4 regions of the Streptomyces sp. WY228 genome follow, and region 4 is predicted to be linked to each of the others. Evidence: riboswitches for the same ligand, from Rfam matches in the RefSeq annotation. Region 4 holds a riboswitch; each other region holds the start of a gene.

Region 1 (4,856 bases), 5.6 Mb from region 4:
CGTGATGCGGACTCTGCTCCGGCGTGGGCTCCATGGCCAAAGCCTACGGCCGGACGGGAGGCCGGGCACAGCACCACGCACTGCATGAGAGACTGGTCTAGACAACCGTTGATATGTGAAGGGCAGAACCATGGCTGAGCGCCGCGTAAACGTCGGTTGGGCCGAGGGCCTGCACGCCCGCCCCGCTTCCATCTTCGTCCGTGCCGCCACGGCCTCCGGCGTCCCGGTGACGATCGCCAAGGCCGACGGCAACCCGGTGAACGCCGCCTCCATGCTGGCCGTGCTCGGTCTGGGCGCGCAGGGCGGCGAGGAGATCGTGCTCGCGTCCGACGCGGACGACGCCGAGGCCGCTCTGGACCGGCTGGCGAAGCTCGTCGCCGAGGGCCTGGAAGAGCTTCCGGAGACCGTCTGACCCACGCGACTCCGGGTCCGCCCGGATGCGACCGGCGAAAGAGCCGTGATCCCGTGAAGGGATCACGGCTCTTTCGCTTTCGGGAAAGATTCAGAAAAGACCCGCGCCCCGATAATGCGGGCAGCCTGAATGGCGCACCGGAATTACTTCTCTTTGTATACGGCTCTTTTGTTAATGCCGGACACTCGCCGTGTTTACGCCGTGTTGCGAACTTCTCACCGGCGGAACGGCGGCGGTGCGACGCCCCGCGAGATCGGGGCGGCGGAGCCGGTGGGCGCCGGTGGCGCGTTCCGCGTGCTGGGCGGTCAGTGCCCTCGCCCGCTCCGCGTCGCCGCGCGCCACGGCGTCCACGATCGCGCCGCGCTCGGCCCAGGCGTCGACCGGACGGGCCGGCTGCTCGACGGCGTACATCCAGGCGATCTTGTGCCGGAGCTGGGTGAGCAGCGCGATGAGGCCGGGGCTGTTCGACGCCTGGGCGAGGGTCTCGTGGAACCAGCCGCCCAGCGAGCGCAGATCCTCGCCCTCGCCCCGGCGGGCCCGCTCCTGGCCCAGCCTGACCAGACCCCGGAGCACCTTCAGATGGGCCTCCGTGCGGCGCTGGGCGGCGCGTGCGGCGCCCAGCGGCTCCAGGAGCATCCGCAGCTCCAGGAGGTCGGCCGCCTCCTGCGCGGTGGGTTCGGCGACACAGGCTCCGGCGTGTCTGCGGGTGACCACGAAGCCCTCGGACTCCAGGGTGCGCAGGGCCTCGCGGACAGGGACGCGGGAGACCCCGTAGCGGCGGGCCAGCAGCTCCTCGGTGAGGCGGCTGCCGCGCTCGTAGACACCGGAGACGATGTCGTCACGGATTGCCGTGCATACCGAATGCGCGGGAATGCGCATGTCCGAACCTCCGCCTTGATCCCCGCGAAACGCGGCCGCCCGACGTCTGTTCCGTGACTCTATGGCAATCTGCCGGAATTTCCGATGGCAGGCCGGAATCCAGGGAAATCTTCAGGCCGGAATTGCCGAAGGCCCCGGCGGGTGCCGGGGCCTTCGGGTGGGATCGCGCACAGGCGGGTCAGACGTTCAGACCGTGCGAGCGCAGGTAGCCGACGGGGTCCATGTCGGAGCCGTAGTCGGGGGTGGTGCGGGCCTCGAAGTGCAGGTGCGGGCCGGTGGAGTTGCCGGTGGAGCCGGAGAGCCCGATCTGCTGGCCGGAGGAGACGCTCTGGCCGACGGAGACGCCGATCGAGGAGAGGTGGCCGTACTGGGTGTACGTGCCGTCCGACATCCGGAGCACGATGTTGTTGCCGTACGCGCCGCCCCAGCCGGCCTCGACGACCGTACCGGCGCCGACCGCGACGACGGAGCTGCCGGAGGCGGCCATGAAGTCCACGCCGGAGTGGCTGCCGGAGGACCAGAGGGAGCCGCCGGTCTTGTAGCCGGTGGTGACGTGGGAGCCGGCGACCGGGAGGTGGAAGGCGTTGAGCCGGGCGCGCTCGGCGGCGCGGGCGGCACGGGCCTTCTCCTCGCGGATCTCCTTGGCGCGGGCCTCGGCCTTGCGCTGGGCCTCCGCCTTCGCCTTGGCCTTGGCGGCCTTCTCGCGGGCCTCGGCGGCGGCCTTGGCCTTCGCCCTGGCGACCGCCTCGGCCTGCTGCTTCTGGGCCTGGGCCTGGGCGTCGATCTGGTCGGCGAGGGTGGCGTCGAGGGAGATGGCCTGGGTGAGGCCGGTGTCGGCGACCTTGGCGGCCTCGGTGTCCGCGGCGAGGGCCGGGGAGGACAGCGAGCCGAGGACTCCGGTGGTGGCCAGGGCCGCGATGCCGGCGGCCTGGGCGCTGCGACGCGTCAGGCGGCTCGGGGCACGGTGCTTCCCGGTGGCACGGGTGAACGCCATGGAGAGGCTGATCCTTTCCTTCCTTCTCGCCTACCGGGTTAGCTGACGGGTTCGGAGCAGGAAGGTCTCCTACGGATCCCCGCGCCGGTTCACGGCACGGGCCTCCGATTCACCCCAGGGACTGCGTGTGGGTCCCCGGCTCCCCAGGCTCGCGCCTGACGGGGACTCGGCGATGACTGCCCGGCGCCGCGGATGCGGCATACGGGTGACGGACAGCCGGGCCGACGCTAGGCGGGGCGACTTCCCATCACCAAACGGACAGGGGGATTTGTCGCGCATCCCACAGGGCAGACAGGCAACCTCTCCAACAAAAGGGAGCGAAGCTAGCCAATCGGGCAAAAAGGGAGGACCCCGGCGAACTTCCGTCCGTCGGGGTCCTCTTCGCGGCGGTGTGCCACAGGTGCCGTCAGCCGGTGACGACGGACACCTCGCCGATGCCGAGCGCCTTCACGGGCTCCGCGATCCGCGCGGCGTCACCCACGAGGACCGTGACGAGACGGTCCACCGGGAAGGCGTTGACCACGGCGGCGGTCGCCTCCACGGTGCCCGTCTCGGCGAGCCGGGCGTAGAGGTCGGCCTGATAGTCGTCGGGGAGGTGCTGCTCGACCTGGTCGGCCAGCGTGCTCGCGACGGAGGCGGCGGTCTCGAACTTCAGCGGGGCGACGCCCACCAGGTTCTGCACGGCCGTCTCGCGCTCGGCGTCGGTCAGCCCCTCGGCGGCCAGCGTCCGCAGGACCTTCCAGAGGTCGTCCAGCGCCGGTCCGGTGGACTCCGTGTCCACCGAACCGCTGATCGCGAGCATCGCAGCGCCGCCCGATTCGGGGCCGCTGGAGCGCAGCACCTGGGCGAAGGCGCGTACGCCGTAGGTGTAGCCCTTCTCCTCGCGCAGCACCCGGTCCAGCCGGGAGGTGAGGGTGCCGCCCAGGCAGTACGTGCCGAGCACCTGCGCGGGCCACACGCGCTCGTGCCGGTCGGCGCCGATCCGGCCGATCAGCAGCTGGGTCTGGACCGCGCCGGGGCGGTCCACGATGACCACGCGGCCGGTGTCGTCCGCGGTGATGGGCGGCACCGGGCGGGCCTGGGCGGTGTTGCCCGACCAGTCGCCGAGGGTCTCCGCCAGCAGCGCGTCCAGGTCGATGCCGGTCAGGTCGCCGACGATCACGGCCGTCGCGGTGGACGGGCGGACGTGGGCGTCGAAGAAGGCGCGCACGGCGGCCTGGTCGATCCGCCGGACGGTCTCCTCGGTGCCCAGGCGCGGGCGGGACATCCGGGCGGTGGCCGGGAACAGCTCCTTGGAGAGCTGCTTGGCGGCGCGCCGGGACGGGTTGGCCTGCTCGTGCGGGATCTCGTCGAGGCGGTTGCCCACCAGGCGCTCGATCTCGCTCTCGGCGAAGGCCGGGGCCCGCAGCGCCTCGGCGACCAGGCCGAGGGCCTTGGCCAGCCGGGAGGCCGGGACCTCCAGGGAGACCCGGACGCCGGGGTGGTCGGCGTGCGCGTCGAGGGTGGCGCCGCAGCGCTCCAGCTCGGCGGCGAACTCCTCGGCGCTGTGCTTGTCGGTGCCCTCGGAGAGCGCCCGCGACATGATCGTGGCCACGCCGTCCAGGCCCTCGGGCTCGGCCTCCAACGGCGCGTCCAGGAAGATCTCCACCGCGACGACCTGCTGGCCGGGGCGGTGGCAGCGCAGCACGGTCAGTCCGTTGGGCAGGGCGCCGCGCTCGGGCGCCGGGAAGGCCCAGGGGCGGGCCGTGCCGGCGGTGGGCTGCGGGTGGAACTCCATGGCTACTCCAGTCACGGCGGCGTCGCTCACTTGGCCGCCCCCTCGTGCGCGTCGGTGCCCTCTTCGCCCTCGGCGCCCTCATCGGCCTCGTCGGTCGGCTCGACGGGCTCGTACACCAGCACCGCCCGGTTGTCGGGGCGCAGGGCCGCCTCGGCCGCCGCGCGCACCTCCTCCGCGGTGACGTCCAGGACCCGGCCCACGGCGCTCAGGGCGAGCTGCGGGTCGCCGAACAGCACCGCGTAGCGGCACAGTTCGTCGGCGCGGCCGGCGACCGTGCCGAGCCGGTCCAGCCACTCGCGCTCCAACTGCGCCTGGGCCCGCTCCATTTCCTCGGGGGTGGGCCCCTCGGCGGCGAACCTGGCCAGCTCCTCGTCGACGGCGGCCTCGATCTGCTCCACCTCGACCCCGCCGGACGTCTTCACGTCCAGCCAGCCCAGCGAGGGCGCCCCGGCCAGCCGCAGCAGCCCGAAGCCCGCCGCCACCGCCGTACGGTCGCGGCGCACCAGGCGGTTGTGCAGCCGGGAGGACTCGCCGCCGCCCAGCACGGTGAGCGCCAGGTCGGCCGCGTCGCAGGCGCGGGTGCCGTCGTGCGGGAGGCGGTAGGCGGCCATCAGGGCGCGCGCCGGGACCTCCTCGTGGACCACTTCGCGCAGCTGCTCGCCGATGATCTCCGGCAGCGTCCCGTCGCGCGGCGGCTGCTTGCCGTCGTGGGACGGGATGGAGCCGAAGTACTTCTCGATCCAGGCGAGGGTCTGCTCGGGGTCGATGTCGCCGACCACCGAGAGCACCGCGTT
Region 2 (4,856 bases), 2.9 Mb from region 4:
CGCCTCGGTGACGGCGGGGACGTTCTTCGTACGGATCGTGATGTCGCCGTTCGCGCACCCCCTGTTCACGGTCCTCACCGGCCTCGGCTTCGGCTTCGCGGCCGTCAGCGCCCGCCGCCACCGGGGTCGCCGGATCGCCCTGCCGGTGCTGGGCCTGCTGCTGGCGATGGGGCTGCACGCCCTGTGGAACGGCTCGTCGGCCTTCGGCCCGTACGGCTTCTACGCGGTGTACGGCATCGTCATGGTCCCGGCGTTCGGCCTGGTGACCTGGCTGGCGATCTGGTCACGCCAGCGCGAGCTGCGCACCCTGGCGGCCGAGCTGCCCGCGTACGCGGCGGCCGGCTGGCTCACTCCCGCCGAACCGACGGCGCTCTCCTCCATGCGGGCCCGGGGCATGGCCCGCGACCTGGCCCGCCACTGGCAGCAGGACCGGACCCGGGGCCGGGCGGCGGCCCGCGCGGTCGCGGAGTACGAGTCGTTCGCGACCTCCCTGGCCGGCCTGCGCCGCCGGGCCCGCCACGGCGCGGTGGGCCCGGACTTCGGCGCCCGCGAGCGGGAGCTGCTGCACCACCTCTGGCAACGCCGCGACATCGCCGCCCCGGCCCTCACCCACGCGGCCCGCCTCACGTCCCACCGCCCGCCGGCCCACCACCGGCCGCCGCCGTACGGAAACGGGTACGGGTACGGAAACGGGCATGGATACGGCTACGGCGGCCCGGTCCCGCAGCAGCCGTACAGCGGCCCACCGCACAGCCACCGCCGGCCGCCGCAGTAGGGGTTCCGTCAGGCCGACGCCTCCGTGAGCAGCGCGATCTCCCGGTCCGTCAGCTCCAGGTCGGCGACCGCGACGAGGGCGGGGAGCTGTTCGACCGTACGGGCGGAGGCGATCGGGGCGGCGACGGTCGGCTGTGCGGCGAGCCAGGCGAGTGCGACCGTCGCGATCTCGGCGTTCCGTTCCCCGGCGACCTGGTCGAGGGCGGCCAGCACCCTGCGGCCCTGCGCCGACTCCAGGTGGCCGCCCGCCTTCGCGGACCGGGCGCTCTCCACGGTCGTACCGGGGCGGTACTTGCCGGTGAGGAAGCCGGAGGCGAGCGCGTAGTACGGGACGGCGGCGAGGCCCGCGGCGGCCGCGGTGTCCTGGAGCTCGCCCTCGTAGGTGTCGCGGGAGACCAGGTTGTAGTGCGGCTGGAGCGCGACGTACCGGGCGAGGCCCTCGCGCTCGGAGAAGTCGAGGGAGGCCCGCAGCCGCTCGGGGCTGATGTTGGAGGCGGCGATGTGGCGCACCTTGCCGTCCTTCACCAGCTGGTCGAGGGCGGTGATGATCTCCTCGACCGGGACGGTCTCGTCGTCGAAGTGCGTGTAGTAGAGGTCGATGTGGTCGGTGCCGAGCCGGCGCAGCGAGGCCTCGGCCGCGCCCTTGAGGGTGCCGGCGGACAGGCCGCGGAAATCGGGATGGGCGCCGGCCTTGGTGGCGACGACGACGTCGGAGCGGTTGCCCCGGGAGGCGAGCCACCTGCCGATGACGGTCTCCGACTCGCCGCCCCGGTTGCCCTCGACCCAGGAGGAGTAGGCGTCGGCGGTGTCGATGAAGTTGCCGCCGGCCGCGACGTACGCGTCCAGGACCGCGAAGGACTGCTCCTCGTCCGCCGTCCAGCCGAAGACGTTGCCGCCGAGGGCGAGGGGGAAGACCTGGAGGTCGGAGGTGCCGAGAGGGGTGCGCGCAGAAGTCATGTGAGGGTTCAACGGGCCGGGGCGGGGGTGGTATTCCATCGCCGCGCGAACCCGGTCAGGCCGTCCGGGCCGAGTGGGCCGGCCGTCCCCGGACAGACCGGCAGCCCTGACGTCGGGGGGGTGTGCGTCAGGGCTGCCGGGGTTTCGGGGTGGGGCGAAGGCGAAGGACGTGCGTCGTCAGCCGGAGGGCCGAGGAATCGGACCGAACGGCCCGGGAACCGCGGCCCGGGCCCCGCACAGGAAGGCGTGCGAGGCCGGGGGCTCAGACCGAGAGGCCCTTGCTGTTCAGCCAGGCCATCGGGTCCATCGCCGAACCGCCCGCCGTGCGGACCTCCATGTGGAGGTGGACACCGGTCACATTGCCGGTGGCGCCCATGCGGCCGATGGTCTCGCCGGTGGTGACCTTCTGGCCGACCGAGACGTCGATCGAGGACTGGTGCGCGTACCAGACCTCCGTGCCGTCATCGAGCTGGAGCACCGTGCGGTAGCCGTACGAACCGGCCCAGCCGGCCGACGTGATCGTGCCGCCGTGCACGGCCTTGATCGGCGTGCCGGCCGACCCGGCGAAGTCCAGGCCGGTGTGCTGGCCCGAGGACCACAGGGCGCCGGACTGACCGTAGGTCGAGGTGATCGTGTACGAGGAGGTGGGCAGGGAGAAGCTGGCGGCGAGCTTCGCGAGACGCTCGGCCTCCTTCTTCTTCGCGGCCGCTTCCTCCTCGGCCTTCTTCTTCGCGGCTGCCTCGGCCTCGGCCTGGTCCTGCTGCTTCTTGGCCTCCTGCGCCGCCTTCTCGGCAGCGGCCTTCTCGGCGGCGGCCTTGGCCTCGGCGTCGGCGCTGGCCTGCTGCTGCTCGGCCTGCTGGAGGATCCGGGCGCGCAGGGCCTCGCCCGCGTCGGTGGCGCCCTCCTCGGCCTCGGCGGTGGTGAGGCCGGCGGTGGTGAGCGGCGCGGCGGCGGCGACCGGCGCGGGCTCGGCGGCGTCCGACATGAAGGACCCGACGCCGGGAAGGGACTTGGCGTCGGGGAGGTTGTCCGCGATGGAATCGGGAAGAGAGATGGAGACCGGGGCCTTGTCCTGCGCGGTGGCCATGCCACCCGCACCGACGGCCGCTATGACGCCGACCCCGAGGACGGTGGAGCTACGGGCCAGACCACGCTGCTTGGCTACGCGGTGCCTGCCGCGCACGGGCCGGATGGACTCCTCGGTGGGATTCCACTCCTCCCAGGACCGCTCCGCGTCACCGAAGGTGTCGGCACTGAAGGGTGACGGGGCCTCAGGGGCAGGCTTGTTGGACGCCACGTGGGCGCACTCCTTTCCTTCCTTCTCGCCTACCGGGTTAGCTGACGGGTTCGGAGCAGGAAGGTCTCCTACGGGCCCCTCCGTCTCTCACGAGACGCAGGCGTCCGATTCACCCCATGTAGGTGGTTCCCCGGTTCCCTTGCGGAATTCGGCGCTCGCGCGCGGTGCCGTCTCTGACGACGGCTGGGACGACCGCGCTGCGTTATCGAACGTTAATAGACACCCGGGCCCGATTCCAAGCTGTTCCTGTTGATCATTAAGGGACACAGCGGGGATGTACGGGTCGCAAGCGGGCGGAATCGGGCGACTTGACTGCGACTCAGCCGCACTGCTTTTTCTGACGGTGTGTCAAATGTTATGCGGAGCGGTGCCCTTCAACTACGCACCGTGTCTTCGCCCCGGCCCACGATCTTCACCGTCGTCCGGCGCGCGGGCTGCCCCTCCGCCGGCCGGCCGACCGCGAGCAGCGCCATGTCGTCCGTGGTCCGCCCTCCGGTGTGCAGCCGTACGTCGTCGGTCAGCGCCGACAGCAGCTCCTCGGGGCCCGGGAAGATCCGGCCGCGCAGCCGGGCCGCCGGATCGTAGAAGACCCCGTTCGCGTCCCGGGCCTCCGACAGGCCGTCCGTGAACGCGAGGAGCGTCGCCCCGGCGGGCATCTCCCACTCGTCGGCCCGGTCCGGCCACACCCCCAGGTCCATCCCCAGCGGCAGCGCGGGCATCGAGGGCGCCAGCACCTCCAAGGTGCCGTCCGCGTGCAGCAGGATCGGCTCCGGATGGCCGCGGTTGACGAGGCGCAGCGAGGCCGAACCGGGCGGGATCTCGGCCAGTACGGCGGTGATGAACCCCTCCATGGCGTCCAGCCCGTACCGCCGCGTCCCCTCCCGGGCCAGCGCCCGCTCCAGCCGCTGCGCCACACCTTCCAGCGAGCGCTCCTGCTCGGCGGCCTCCCGGAACGACCCGATGATCACCGCCACCGCCTCGACGGCGCCGAGCCCCTTGCCGCGTACGTCGCCGACCACCAGGCGTACGCCGTACGGGGTGTCCGCGACGGCGAACAGGTCGCCGCCGACGAACTCGTCCGCCTGCGCCGCCTCGTACCGCGCGGCCACCTGGAGCCCGCCGATCCGCTCGGCCGGCGTCGGCAGCACGGCCCGCATGGCGGTCTCCGCGATCACCCGGGCCGAGGCAAGCTGCTCGTTGCCGCGCCGCACGACGCCGTTGATGACGAGGGCCAGCGCCGCGGCGGTGAGCACGGTGATCATCTCAATGACCGGAACGACCTGGGTGGACGTCCCGTCGGAGAGCCGCATCGCGATGACGGAGACGACCGCGGCGATGCCCGTGCGGACGGTCCTGGACCGCGAGAAGAACGGCGCGGCGATCAGCGGGGCCGCGACGAACAGCGGGACGGCGGTGAAGTTGGGCGGGGCCAGCGAGTCGAAGATCAGCCCGCCGATGATCAGCAGGGCGGGCAGCATCCGGACGAACCGCCGGGACCCCCGGCCGCCCGGTGTCACATCGCCTCCCGGGGCGCCGAACACCGCACGGCCCACGGCGTCGATGCTCCCCGCCGTGCCGCTGCGCCGTCTCTCGGCCATCCCCACCTGTGCACTCCCTGCCCGGTCCACCCACGGCTGCGGACGGTACCGCGCCCCGTCCAGGCTTCCCGGAGCCGCGCCGAGCGGCGACTCCGCATCGGCCGAATAGGGGGAAGCGAACGGAGGCCCGGCGCTTCCGGGGTCAGTCGGAGAGCCGGTGTTCCGCGTAGACCGTCAGCGCGTCCCGTACGAAGGCGGCGGTGCCGTCCCCGTGGCGATCGTAGTTCTTT
Region 3 (4,856 bases), 7.0 Mb from region 4:
AGCATCGGCTCGTGGCTGGCGTTCGGGCGGCTCAACCATGTGCTGGGGATCGACGCGGTGTGCGTGCTGCCCGGTCACGGGTGAGGGGCGGGGCCCCCACGGACGGAGTCCGGGGCCGCCGGGTTGGCACTCCCGGCCCCGGGCTCTTTCGTGGTTCGCCTACAGATCGGTCGCGATGATCCGTTCGATGTTGCGTTCGGCGAGCGCGGTGATGGTGACGAACGGGTTCACGCTGGTGTTGCCGGGGATCAGCGCGCCGTCGATGACGTACAGGCCGGGGTAGCCGTGCAGCCGGCCGTAGTTGTCGGTGGCCTTGTCCAGAACCGCACCGCCCAGCGGGTGGTAGGTGAGGTGGTCGCCCCAGATCTTGTAGACGCCGAAGAGGTCCGTGCGGTAGATCGTCCCCTCCTTCTGGTTGATCTTGTCGAAGATGGTCTTCGCGGCGTCGATGGACGGCTGCTTCCACGCCGTCTGCCAGTTCAGTTCGGCCTTGCCTGCCGCCGCGTTCCAGGTGAACTGCGCCCGGTTGGGGTTCTTGGTGATCGAGAGGTAGAAGGAGGCCCAGGTCTCGATGCCGGTGGGCAGCGGAGCGACTTCGGCGAACGCTCCGCCGGCGTCCCAGTTGTCGATGCCGCCGGTCGGGATGGACGACTGCACCTTCCCCGTCGGATCCCAGAGGTGGTTGGCCCGCCCGCACATGACGTTGCCGTTGTCGCCCCAGCCCTTGCCGATCTCGTTGTTGAGGAGGGGCAGGGCTCCGGTGGCCTTGAGGCCGACGAGCAGCTTGCTGGTGCCGACGCTGCCCGCGGCGAAGAACACCTTGTCCGCCGTGACGGTCTTGGTGACGGTGGTCCGGCCGCCGGTGTCCAGCTGGTCGATGAGTACGGTGTAGCCGCCGCCGGGGGCCGGGGTGACGGTGGTGACCTTGTGGAGCGGGGAGATGGTGACCCGGCCGGTGGCCCTGATCCGGTCGATGTAGGTCTTCTGGAGCGACTTCTTGCCGTGGTTGTTGCCGTAGAGGATCTCCGCGTCCAGCGCCGACCTGGGTACGGTTCCGGCCGCCTCCTGCTTCATGTAGTCCCAGTCGTACACGGCGGGCACGAAGAGGAACGGGAAGCCGGAGCGCTGCGCGTGTTTTCGGCCGACCCGGGCGTACTGGTAGCAGTCGACGGTGTCGAACCAGGCGGGATCGATGGTGGTGACGCCCAGCCCGCTGTTGGCGCGCGGGTAGTAGGTGCGGTACATCTCCTCGGCGTTCACCGTCGGGAGGATCGCGCCGAAGTTCTCCCGGCGCGGGGTGACGGCCATGCCGCCGTTGACCAGGGATCCGCCCCCGACGCCGCGGCCCTGGTAGACCGTGATGCCGCCGAACTCCTCGGCGTCCAGGATGCCGGTGTAGCGGTTGACGTCCTTGTCGAGGGGAAAGCCGAGGAAGTTGCTCAGCGGCTGCTTGGTCCGGGTCCGCAGCCAGTAGGAGCGGTCGTCCGGCTTGGTGGTATTGGCGAAGATCTTGCCGTCCGCGCCCGGGGTGTCCCACGCCATGCCCATCTCGACCATGTGGACGTCCGTACCGGCCTGGGCGAGCCGGAGGGCGGCGACGGAGCCGCCGTATCCGGTGCCGACGACCAGGACCGGCACATGGGCCCCGGAGCCGATCGGCGCTGCTGCCGCCCGGGCGCTCGCCCACACCGGGGCGGCGGTCCCGGCCAGCGCCGCGACTCCCAGAAGAGAACCTGTTCCAGTGATGAATCTTCGACGCGAGACACCCGTCGCCCCGCTGTCCTGCACGGTAGTGTCACTCATGTGACATCCCTCACTCTCGACAGAGTGCAACAGGTTCTACTGTCGATCGCGTGGTAAGTCACTAGAAACTTGGGGGTAACTTCCCGGTGCCGCCCGGCAGGAGATCCGGCGGGACGGACCGGCATGCCGAAGAGGCCCCGGACCGTGTGGTCCGGGGCCTCTTCGGGCCGGGCGCGAAGGATCAGTAGGCGCCGAAGACGTTGTCGATCGAGCCGTAGCGGTCCGCGGCGTAGTTGCACGCGGCCGTGATGTTGGCGACCGGGTCGTAGCTGTCGGTCGAGGTGCCGGGCACGTGGTAGGCCTGGAAGGTCGGGTCGATGACCTGGAGCAGGCCCTTGGACGGGGTGCCCTTGACCGCGTTGGAGTCCCAGTTGTTGATCGCGGCCGGGTTGCCCGAGGACTCGCGCATGATGTTGCGGTGAATGCCCTCGTAGGTGCCGGGGATGCCGTGCTGGGCCATGACCGCGAGCGATTCCTTGATCCAGCCGTCGAGGTCGTTGGTGTAGGTGACGGCCTTCGCGGCGGCCGGAGCGGCCTTCGCCACCGGGGCGGTGCCCGTACGCTCCGAACGGTCGGCGCGGTCCGCCGACGCACCACGTGCGGTGGCGTCGGAAGCCTTGGCGGACTTGGCGTCCGACGGGGCGGCGGCCTTGTTTCCGAGCGTCAGCTTGATACCCGGGTGAATAAGATCGGGATTCCCTCCGACGATCTTCCGGTTGCCTTCGTACAGCTTCTTCCATCCGCCGCTCACGGAATGCTCGCGGGCGATCCTGGAAAGAGTTTCGCCGGCCACCACGGAATGCTGGGCGGGCGCGGCCTGTACGGCGGAATTCGCCTGGGGGGCCACTGCGGCGGGGGCCACGGCCTGCGGCGCGGCGGTGGGAGCGGGGGCCGCGAAGGCGCTGGTGGCGCCGATCACGGGGAGCGCGAGAACGGCTCCGCCGGTGGTCACGGCGGCGAGGCCACGACGCAGCGAGGTGGACTGGGTACGGCGGTGCTTACCCTTTGCGGGCATGGGGGATTTCCTCTCTCCGGCGCCTGCGAGGTGAGCTGTCGGGTTCAGACGGGAGATGCCTGGCCGCACGGTCGTGCGACTTCACCCCAAGCCGTTCCGGTTACGGTTCGGCGACTTACCTGGGTCCCCCGCTCCTGCCGTACGTGAGTGGGTTTCGGATTCCCGGACGGCGGCAGGATTCGGCGTTCCATCCGGATTGACGGTGACCGTAGGCGAGAAACGCGGGACAGAACAAGCCCCGCATTCCGGATTCCCTTTTCCCCGCATGATCGAATGCTGGAATTCCCGGATCGGGCCGCACCGTCACGGCGTCAACTTTCTTCGCACAGAAGGGAACCGATGCCTCCGCTTCTGCGTCCACCCCCTCGGACGTGACGCTCACCACTCGCTCACGGCGATGGCGAAAACACGCCCAGGCAAATGCATCAAACAGCTCGGAAACACCTTTACGGATATACAGAGTAAAAGAAGCAAATCGACCATATAGGCATAACGAAACGGGCTAATCGGACACTCTGGGTGGGGGCGGTCGAAGGGCCCGCGGGACGATCGCTTACGGTGTGGGGCGGAGACTAGTAAGCCCACCCTTACCTCCGACGTACGCTGTACCTGCCCGCGTTCGCCCGCCCCGAAGGATCACCACGCCATGACACGCCCCGTCCGCGTCGCCATTGTCGGAGCCGGCCCCGCCGGTATCTACGCTGCGGACGCGCTGCTCAAATCCGAGGTCTGCCAGGACCCGGGGGTCTCGATCGACCTCTTCGAGCGCATGCCCGCGCCCTTCGGCCTGATCCGTTACGGCGTGGCACCCGACCACCCGCGCATCAAGGGCATCGTCAAGGCCCTGCACCAGGTGCTGGACAAGCCCCAGATCCGGCTCTTCGGCAACGTCAGCTACCCGCACGACATCGGCCTGGACGACCTGCGGTCCTTCTACGACGCGGTGATCTTCTCCACCGGCGCCGAGGCCGACCGGGCGCTCGACATCCCCGGCATCCAGCTGGACGGCTCCTACGGCGCCGCCGAGTTCGTCTCCTGGTACGACGGGCACCCCGAGGTCCCGCGCACCTGGCCGCTCACCGCGGAGAAGGTCGCCGTGCTCGGCGTCGGGAACGTGGCCCTGGACGTGGCCCGTGTCCTGGCCAAGACGGCGGACGAGCTGCTGCCCACCGAGATCCCGGACAACGTGTACCAGGGCCTCAAGGAGAACAAGGCGCTGGAGGTGCATGTGTTCGGGCGGCGTGGCCCGGCGCAGGCCAAGTTCAGCCCGATGGAGCTGCGGGAGCTGGACCATTCCCCCAACATCGAGGTCATCGTCAACCCCGAGGACATCGAGTACGACGAGGGCTCCATCGCCACCCGCCGGGAGAACAAGCAGGCCAACATGGTCGCGCAGACCCTGGAGAACTGGGCGATCCGCGACGTCGGCGACCGCCCGCACAAGCTGTTCCTGCACTTCTTCGAGTCCCCGGTCGAGATCCTCGGCGAGGACGGCAAGGTCACCGCGCTGCGCACCGAGCGCACCGAGCTGGACGGCACCGGCAATGTCCGGGGCACCGGCAAGTTCACCGACTGGGACATGCAGAGCGTCTACCGCGCCGTCGGCTACTACTCCGAGGAGCTGCCCAAGCTCCCCTTCGACGTGGCCTCCGGCACCGTCCCGCACGAGGCGGGCCGGGTCATCGCCGGTGAGGAGCACATGGCCTCGGTCTACGTCACGGGCTGGATCAAGCGCGGTCCGATCGGTCTGATCGGGCACACCAAGGGCGACGCCAACGAGACGGTCGCCTGCGTCCTGGAGGACCGCGCCGCCGGCCGCCTGCCCGAGCCGGCCACGCCCGCCCCGGAGGCCGTCGAGGCCTTCCTGGAGGGCCGCGGCGTCCGCTACACGACCTGGGAGGGCTGGCACAAGCTGGACGCCCACGAGCAGGCACTGGGCGCGGCCCAGGGCCGTGAGCGGATCAAGGTCGTGGAGCGCGAGGGCATGCTGGAGGCCTCCGAGGCCTTCGTGCCGGCCGAGCGCCCGGCAGACGCCTGA
Region 4 (4,856 bases):
GTCTGAAGCAGTCCCGGCACCACCGAGGTCTCCAGCGTCCGGACCGTACTGGCCTGCGACTCCAGGCTGATGAAGTCGCGGTACTGCGGCGGGATCAGCCCCCGGTAGGCGTGCCACCAGCCCGAACCTCCGCCGCCCGCCGAGCCCGCGAGGACTTCGAGCAGTGAGCGCAACTGGGTGTCGCGCACCGCGTAGACGTCCAGCAGCCGCGACACGTCGGCGGGCGTCACTCCGCTCGCGCCCGTCTCGATACGGCTCACCTTCGACTGGTGCCAGCCGAGCAGCCGCGCCGCGTCCCGGCTGGTCAGCCCGGACGCGTGGCGCAGGCTCCGCAACTCCTCGCCGAGCTTGCGCCGCCGGACGACGGGGCCGTGCAGCATGCCGGTCTCCTCTTCTGCTGTCGGGGAGGGCCGGCCCGTCGCCGGAGCGGCCCGCAGAGGGGCCAGTGTGCCGTCCGTCCACGCCGTGCGGGTCCTGAATTCACCGCTTCGAGCGACAGATATATGCATATCTTGGCCGAACGCCGTTACAGGGAGCTGCATCAATGGCAGTCTGGCGCGAAGCACAATCCTGGCCGACCGCCGGTCGGCCGGGGCGGGAAAGGGACGGCGTCGCCATGGCAGACCATCAGGAAGCAACCGTCACTCTGCCGAGCGATCCGGCCTCGGTCTCCTCGGCCCGCAGATATGTCGCCAGGACCCTGGCCGAATGGGGTCTGCCCGACGACACCGAGTTCGCCGACACCATCCGGCTGATCGTCTCGGAGCTGACCACCAACGCCGTTCAGCACACGTTCGGCCAGTCGCCCACCTTCACCGTGGATCTGCGCCTCGAACGCGACGAGGAGCTGTACGTCGGCGTCACGGACAGTCACCCCCGTTGGCCCCAGCGGCTGCCCGCCGCCGTACGGCAGGACAACGGCCGCGGCATGGTCATCATCCGGACGCTGGCCAAGGAGCGCGGCGGGCGGCTCCAGGTCACCCCGACCGCCGAGGGCGGCAAGACGGTCTGGATCGCACTCCCGTGGGTCGTCCCGGTCCAGGGCTGACCCCGGAACGGCCCGGGACCGGCCCCGCCGGCCGATGGCGGGGCCCGGCCCCGGGCTGTTCAGCCCTGCGGGGGCCGGTTCGCCGCCGGGCCCGTGCTTCCCCGGCCGAATCCGCTGCGCAGCAGCGCGAGCAGCGTCGCGGCCGCGGCGGTCGACCGCTCGCCCCGGTGCACGACCGAGATGGTCCGGCGGAACGAGGCCGGCTCCAGCCGCCGCACCGACAGCGGGGCCGCCGCCATCGAGGCGACCATCTCCGGCACCACCGCCACCCCGAGCCCCGCGCTGACCAGCGCGCACACCAGCGCGTATCCGGGCGACTCGCAGACCACCGCGGGCGTCGCCCCGGCCTCGGCGAGCGCGTTCTCCACGCCGCGCCGGGGCGGATGGGTGGGCGCGCTGCTGATCAGCGGCCGCCCGGCCAGTTCGGTGACCGGCAGCCGGCCGGTGCCCTCGGCGAGCCGGTGGCCCACCGAGGTGACCAGCACGAGCTCCTCGACCAGCAGGGGTTCGACGAGGACGCCGACCGGCGCGGGACCCGTCGTCGCCGGTTCGTAGGCGTGCGTCAGGGCGAGGTCCACCTCGCCCGCGACCAGCGCGGCGATCCCGCCGGGCGGTTCGTAGTCGGCGACGGCCAGCTCGACCTCCGGATGAGCCCGCCGGAACGCGCTCAGGACCGGCGGCAGCAGATGGATCCCGGCCGTCGTGAACGTGCCCACCCGCAGTCTGCCGCCCGAGAGGCCGGCCAGCCGCGCCAGCTCGTGCCGCGCCTGGTCCAGCTCGTCCAGGACCCGCCGGGCCCGGCCCGCCAGCAGCTCACCCGCCGCCGTCAGCCGCGCCCCGCGATGGTGGCGCACCAGCAGCGCCGCCCCGGCCTCCCGCTCCAGCTTGGCGAGCTGCTGGGAGAGCGCGGGCGCGGTGTAGCCCAGGCGGGCGGCGGCCCGGGTGATCGAACCGGCCTCCGCCACCGCCACGAGTGCCGCGAGCCGTGTCGGGTCGTACATGAAAGCGTTCCTTTAGGCAGACCCAGAAGATTGCAAGTACACGCTAAAGGCTCCGCAGGTCCAAGGTGGACCTCATGGACGCACAACTGATCGCCTTCACGGGGGTCGCCGCCGGGATGGTCGCGCTGCCCGGCGCCGACTTCACCGTCGTCGTACGCAACGCCCTGGCCTCGCGCACCGCCGGCCTGGCCACCGCGCTGGGCGTCGCCGGAGGTCTGCTGGTGCACACCGCGCTCGCGGTCGCCGGACTCGCCGCGGTGCTCGTGACGATGCCGGTGCTCTTCCGCACCGTCCAGCTGCTCGGCGGCGCGTACGTGCTCTACCTCGGGATCAGCGCGCTGTACGCGATCCGGCGTCGCCGCCCGGGGAGCGGCGACGCGGCGCCCGAGGACGCGCCGGGGCGGCCCGTGCCCCGGGAGTTCGGGCGCGCGCTGCGCCAGGGGTTCCTGACCAACGCGCTCAACCCGAAGGCCCCGGTCCTCTTCCTCAGCCTGCTGCCGCAGTTCGTGCCCCACGGCCGGCCGCCGCTGCCCAGGACCCTGCTGCTCGCGGCCCTCGTGGTGGTGCTGGCGCTGATCTGGTTCCCGGCCGTCGCCCTGCTCGTGGACCGGCTGGGCCGGTGGCTGCGCCGCCCGCGTACCGCCCGCGCCATCGAGGGCGGCAGCGGTGTGGCGCTCACCGGTCTGGGGCTCGCGCTGGTCACCGGCCCGCTGGTGCGCTGAGACCGGACGCCCTGTCCGCGAGGAGGGGCGCCCGCACGGAAAGAGCGTCCGGCCGGTGGGTCAGCGGACCCGTCCGTACCAGACGCTCTTGGACCAGATTTTCGCCAGTCGCACCACGTCCCCCGATTTGGGGGAGTGCCAGATCTTCCCGGCCCCGGCGTAGATGCCCACGTGGTAGACGCTGCGCCCCGAATGGAAGAAGACGAGGTCGCCGCGTTTCCGCTGCGACTTGGGGATATGGCGGGTCTTGTTGTACTGCTGCTGTGCCGTGCGGGGGAGCTTCTTCCCGGCCTTCTTGAACGAATACAGCGTCAGCCCCGAACAGTCGAAGCGACTGGGGCCGGATGCTCCGTACTTGTAGGGAGCCCCCTTCTTCGACGCGGCCACCTTCAGGGCCTTCGTCGAGTGGGTGGCGGCCTCGGCGTCGCTCACCAGGCCGGGCGCCAGCATCGTGGACGTCACGGCCAGAGTGAGTACCGAGGCCGTGCCGACCCGGGCGAACAGAGACGGGACATGAACCTGCGCAGACATGCGCAACCCTTCGTCAGCCGCCTGTGAAGGATGACCTGTCGGGTTCGGGCTGGCGAAGTTGCCCGGCCGCTTGACGCGGCTTCACCCCGAGGGCTTCCCGGTCTCCCGGGCGGCCCGTTGTGCTCGGGTCCTCCACTCCTGCCGATCCACTTCTGTCGACCAGTCATCCGGGCGGCGGCAGGACTCGGCGTCCGCCCGGACCGCCCCGCCGCGGTGGCGGGGGCTTGTCGTCTCAGGGATCTTGACGCACCCGGTGCCGGATTTCCGAGCTGAAACGACGGTTTGTGAGTCTCCTCACCACTGATCCATTCAGGTGGACAGGTCGGATTCGCGCTCGTCCGCGAGCCGGGCGCACACCCTCGTACCAGCGACGAAACGGCACATTTCGAGTACGGGCCGCGCGCCGGACGCAAGTTGGGCCGTCGCTCGCGCGGGTGATCGCCTACGCCGAACGAGCGAGGGAAATTGATCGCGCGATCGGGCGTGTCGTGCGGCGGGTCGACCGGTCCGCTCCCGTAAGGCGCTCCCGGTGCGCCGGGCGGTTCGGTTCACCTCGGTTCAGGTCGCCGGCGGCGGCATCGCGACCCGGCCCGCCCTGCGCTCCCCGTCCAGGACGCGCAGGGCCCGCGCCAGGGTGGCGGCGTGGATCCGCGACTCGCCGCGCTCGTGCATCAGGGCCAGGGCGTCGCGCAGGGCGGCCGCCCGGGAGGCCAGGGCCTGGGCGGCCCGCAGCGCGCTGTAGGTGTCGCCGCCGTGGGCCGGGTTGATCCGGCCCACCTGGTCGAGCACGGCCAGATAGCAGTCGACGAACTCGCCCTCGGCGCGCGTCAGCGCGGGCAGGGGCGGGAACTCGGGTGGTTCCATCAACGGTTCACCTCGCGTCGTACGCCGGCCGGGAGTGTCAGCGGTTCTCCACGACGTGGTCGACCAGCCCGTAGGCGAGGGCGGCCTTCGCGTCGAGGATGGTGTCGCGCTCGATGTCGGCGGTGATGCGCTCCGCGGTCTGCTCCGTGTGCCGGACCAGCATGGCCGCGAACATCTCGCGGGTGCGCACCAGTTCGCGCGCGTGGATCTCCAGGTCGGACGGCTGGCCCCGCATCGGCTCCTCCAGTGCGGGCTGCTGAATGACTACCCGCGCCCCGGGCAGCGCATGTCGCCGCCCCTTCGCCCCGGCCGCCAGCAGGGCCGCCGCGTACGAACCGGCCTGCCCCAGGCAGAAGGTCTCCACCTCGCAGGTCAGGAACCGCATCGTGTCGTAGACCGCCGCCATCGCCTGGAACGAGCCGCCGGGGGAGTTGATGTAGAGCGACAGGGGCCGGTCCGGATCGGCGTGCTCCAGATACATGAGCTGGGCGATGAGGTCGCCCGCCGCCGTGTCGTCGATCGGGGTCCCGAGGAAGACGATCCGCTCGGACAGCAGCTTGGAGTACGGGTCCAGCGTCCGGGTTCCGGTCGCGGTGCGCTCGGTGAACTCGGGCAGTACGTAGCGGGCGGCGGGGCGGATCATGGCGTGCCTCTCTCCTGGAACTGACCATCCGTCTGTCCGTCCGTCAG

The links. Region 4 has a riboswitch for cyclic di-AMP ahead of KV381_RS03900 (C40 family peptidase). Riboswitches for the same ligand answer to the same signal wherever they lie in the genome.
Region 1: linked by a shared signal. The riboswitch ahead of KV381_RS28630 (M23 family metallopeptidase) and the one ahead of KV381_RS03900 (C40 family peptidase) in region 4 are both predicted to bind cyclic di-AMP.
Region 2: linked by a shared signal. The riboswitch ahead of KV381_RS17010 (M23 family metallopeptidase) and the one ahead of KV381_RS03900 (C40 family peptidase) in region 4 are both predicted to bind cyclic di-AMP.
Region 3: linked by a shared signal. The riboswitch ahead of KV381_RS34635 (transglycosylase SLT domain-containing protein) and the one ahead of KV381_RS03900 (C40 family peptidase) in region 4 are both predicted to bind cyclic di-AMP.

Annotation. Positions count from the first base shown of each region.
Region 1 is NZ_CP079114.1:6,534,620-6,539,475, reverse strand. Features, by position in the region: gene KV381_RS28645 (bifunctional GNAT family N-acetyltransferase/acetate--CoA ligase family protein) at 1-34, opposite strand, end outside; gene KV381_RS28640 (HPr family phosphocarrier protein) at 131-412, shown strand; gene KV381_RS28635 (GntR family transcriptional regulator) at 584-1,291, opposite strand; gene KV381_RS28630 (M23 family metallopeptidase) at 1,470-2,285, opposite strand; cyclic di-AMP (ydaO/yuaA leader) riboswitch at 2,299-2,467, opposite strand; gene KV381_RS28625 (pitrilysin family protein) at 2,692-4,062, opposite strand; gene KV381_RS28620 (pitrilysin family protein) at 4,089-4,856, opposite strand, start outside.
Region 2 is NZ_CP079114.1:3,892,684-3,897,539, forward strand. Features, by position in the region: gene KV381_RS17000 (PrsW family intramembrane metalloprotease) at 1-775, shown strand, start outside; gene KV381_RS17005 (aldo/keto reductase) at 784-1,731, opposite strand; gene KV381_RS17010 (M23 family metallopeptidase) at 1,994-3,028, opposite strand; cyclic di-AMP (ydaO/yuaA leader) riboswitch at 3,040-3,192, opposite strand; gene KV381_RS17015 (PP2C family protein-serine/threonine phosphatase) at 3,403-4,626, opposite strand; gene KV381_RS17020 (MerR family transcriptional regulator) at 4,769-4,856, opposite strand, start outside.
Region 3 is NZ_CP079114.1:7,940,885-7,945,740, reverse strand. Features, by position in the region: gene KV381_RS34645 (carboxymuconolactone decarboxylase family protein) at 1-84, shown strand, start outside; gene KV381_RS34640 (GMC oxidoreductase) at 160-1,803, opposite strand; gene KV381_RS34635 (transglycosylase SLT domain-containing protein) at 1,985-2,818, opposite strand; cyclic di-AMP (ydaO/yuaA leader) riboswitch at 2,824-3,013, opposite strand; gene KV381_RS34630 (FAD-dependent oxidoreductase) at 3,465-4,856, shown strand.
Region 4 is NZ_CP079114.1:975,160-980,015, reverse strand. Features, by position in the region: gene KV381_RS03920 (helix-turn-helix transcriptional regulator) at 1-380, opposite strand, end outside; gene KV381_RS03915 (ATP-binding protein) at 617-1,048, shown strand; gene KV381_RS03910 (LysR family transcriptional regulator) at 1,108-2,049, opposite strand; gene KV381_RS03905 (LysE family translocator) at 2,124-2,771, shown strand; gene KV381_RS03900 (C40 family peptidase) at 2,832-3,302, opposite strand; cyclic di-AMP (ydaO/yuaA leader) riboswitch at 3,306-3,492, opposite strand; gene KV381_RS03895 (hypothetical protein) at 3,861-4,166, opposite strand; gene KV381_RS03890 (ATP-dependent Clp protease proteolytic subunit) at 4,204-4,809, opposite strand.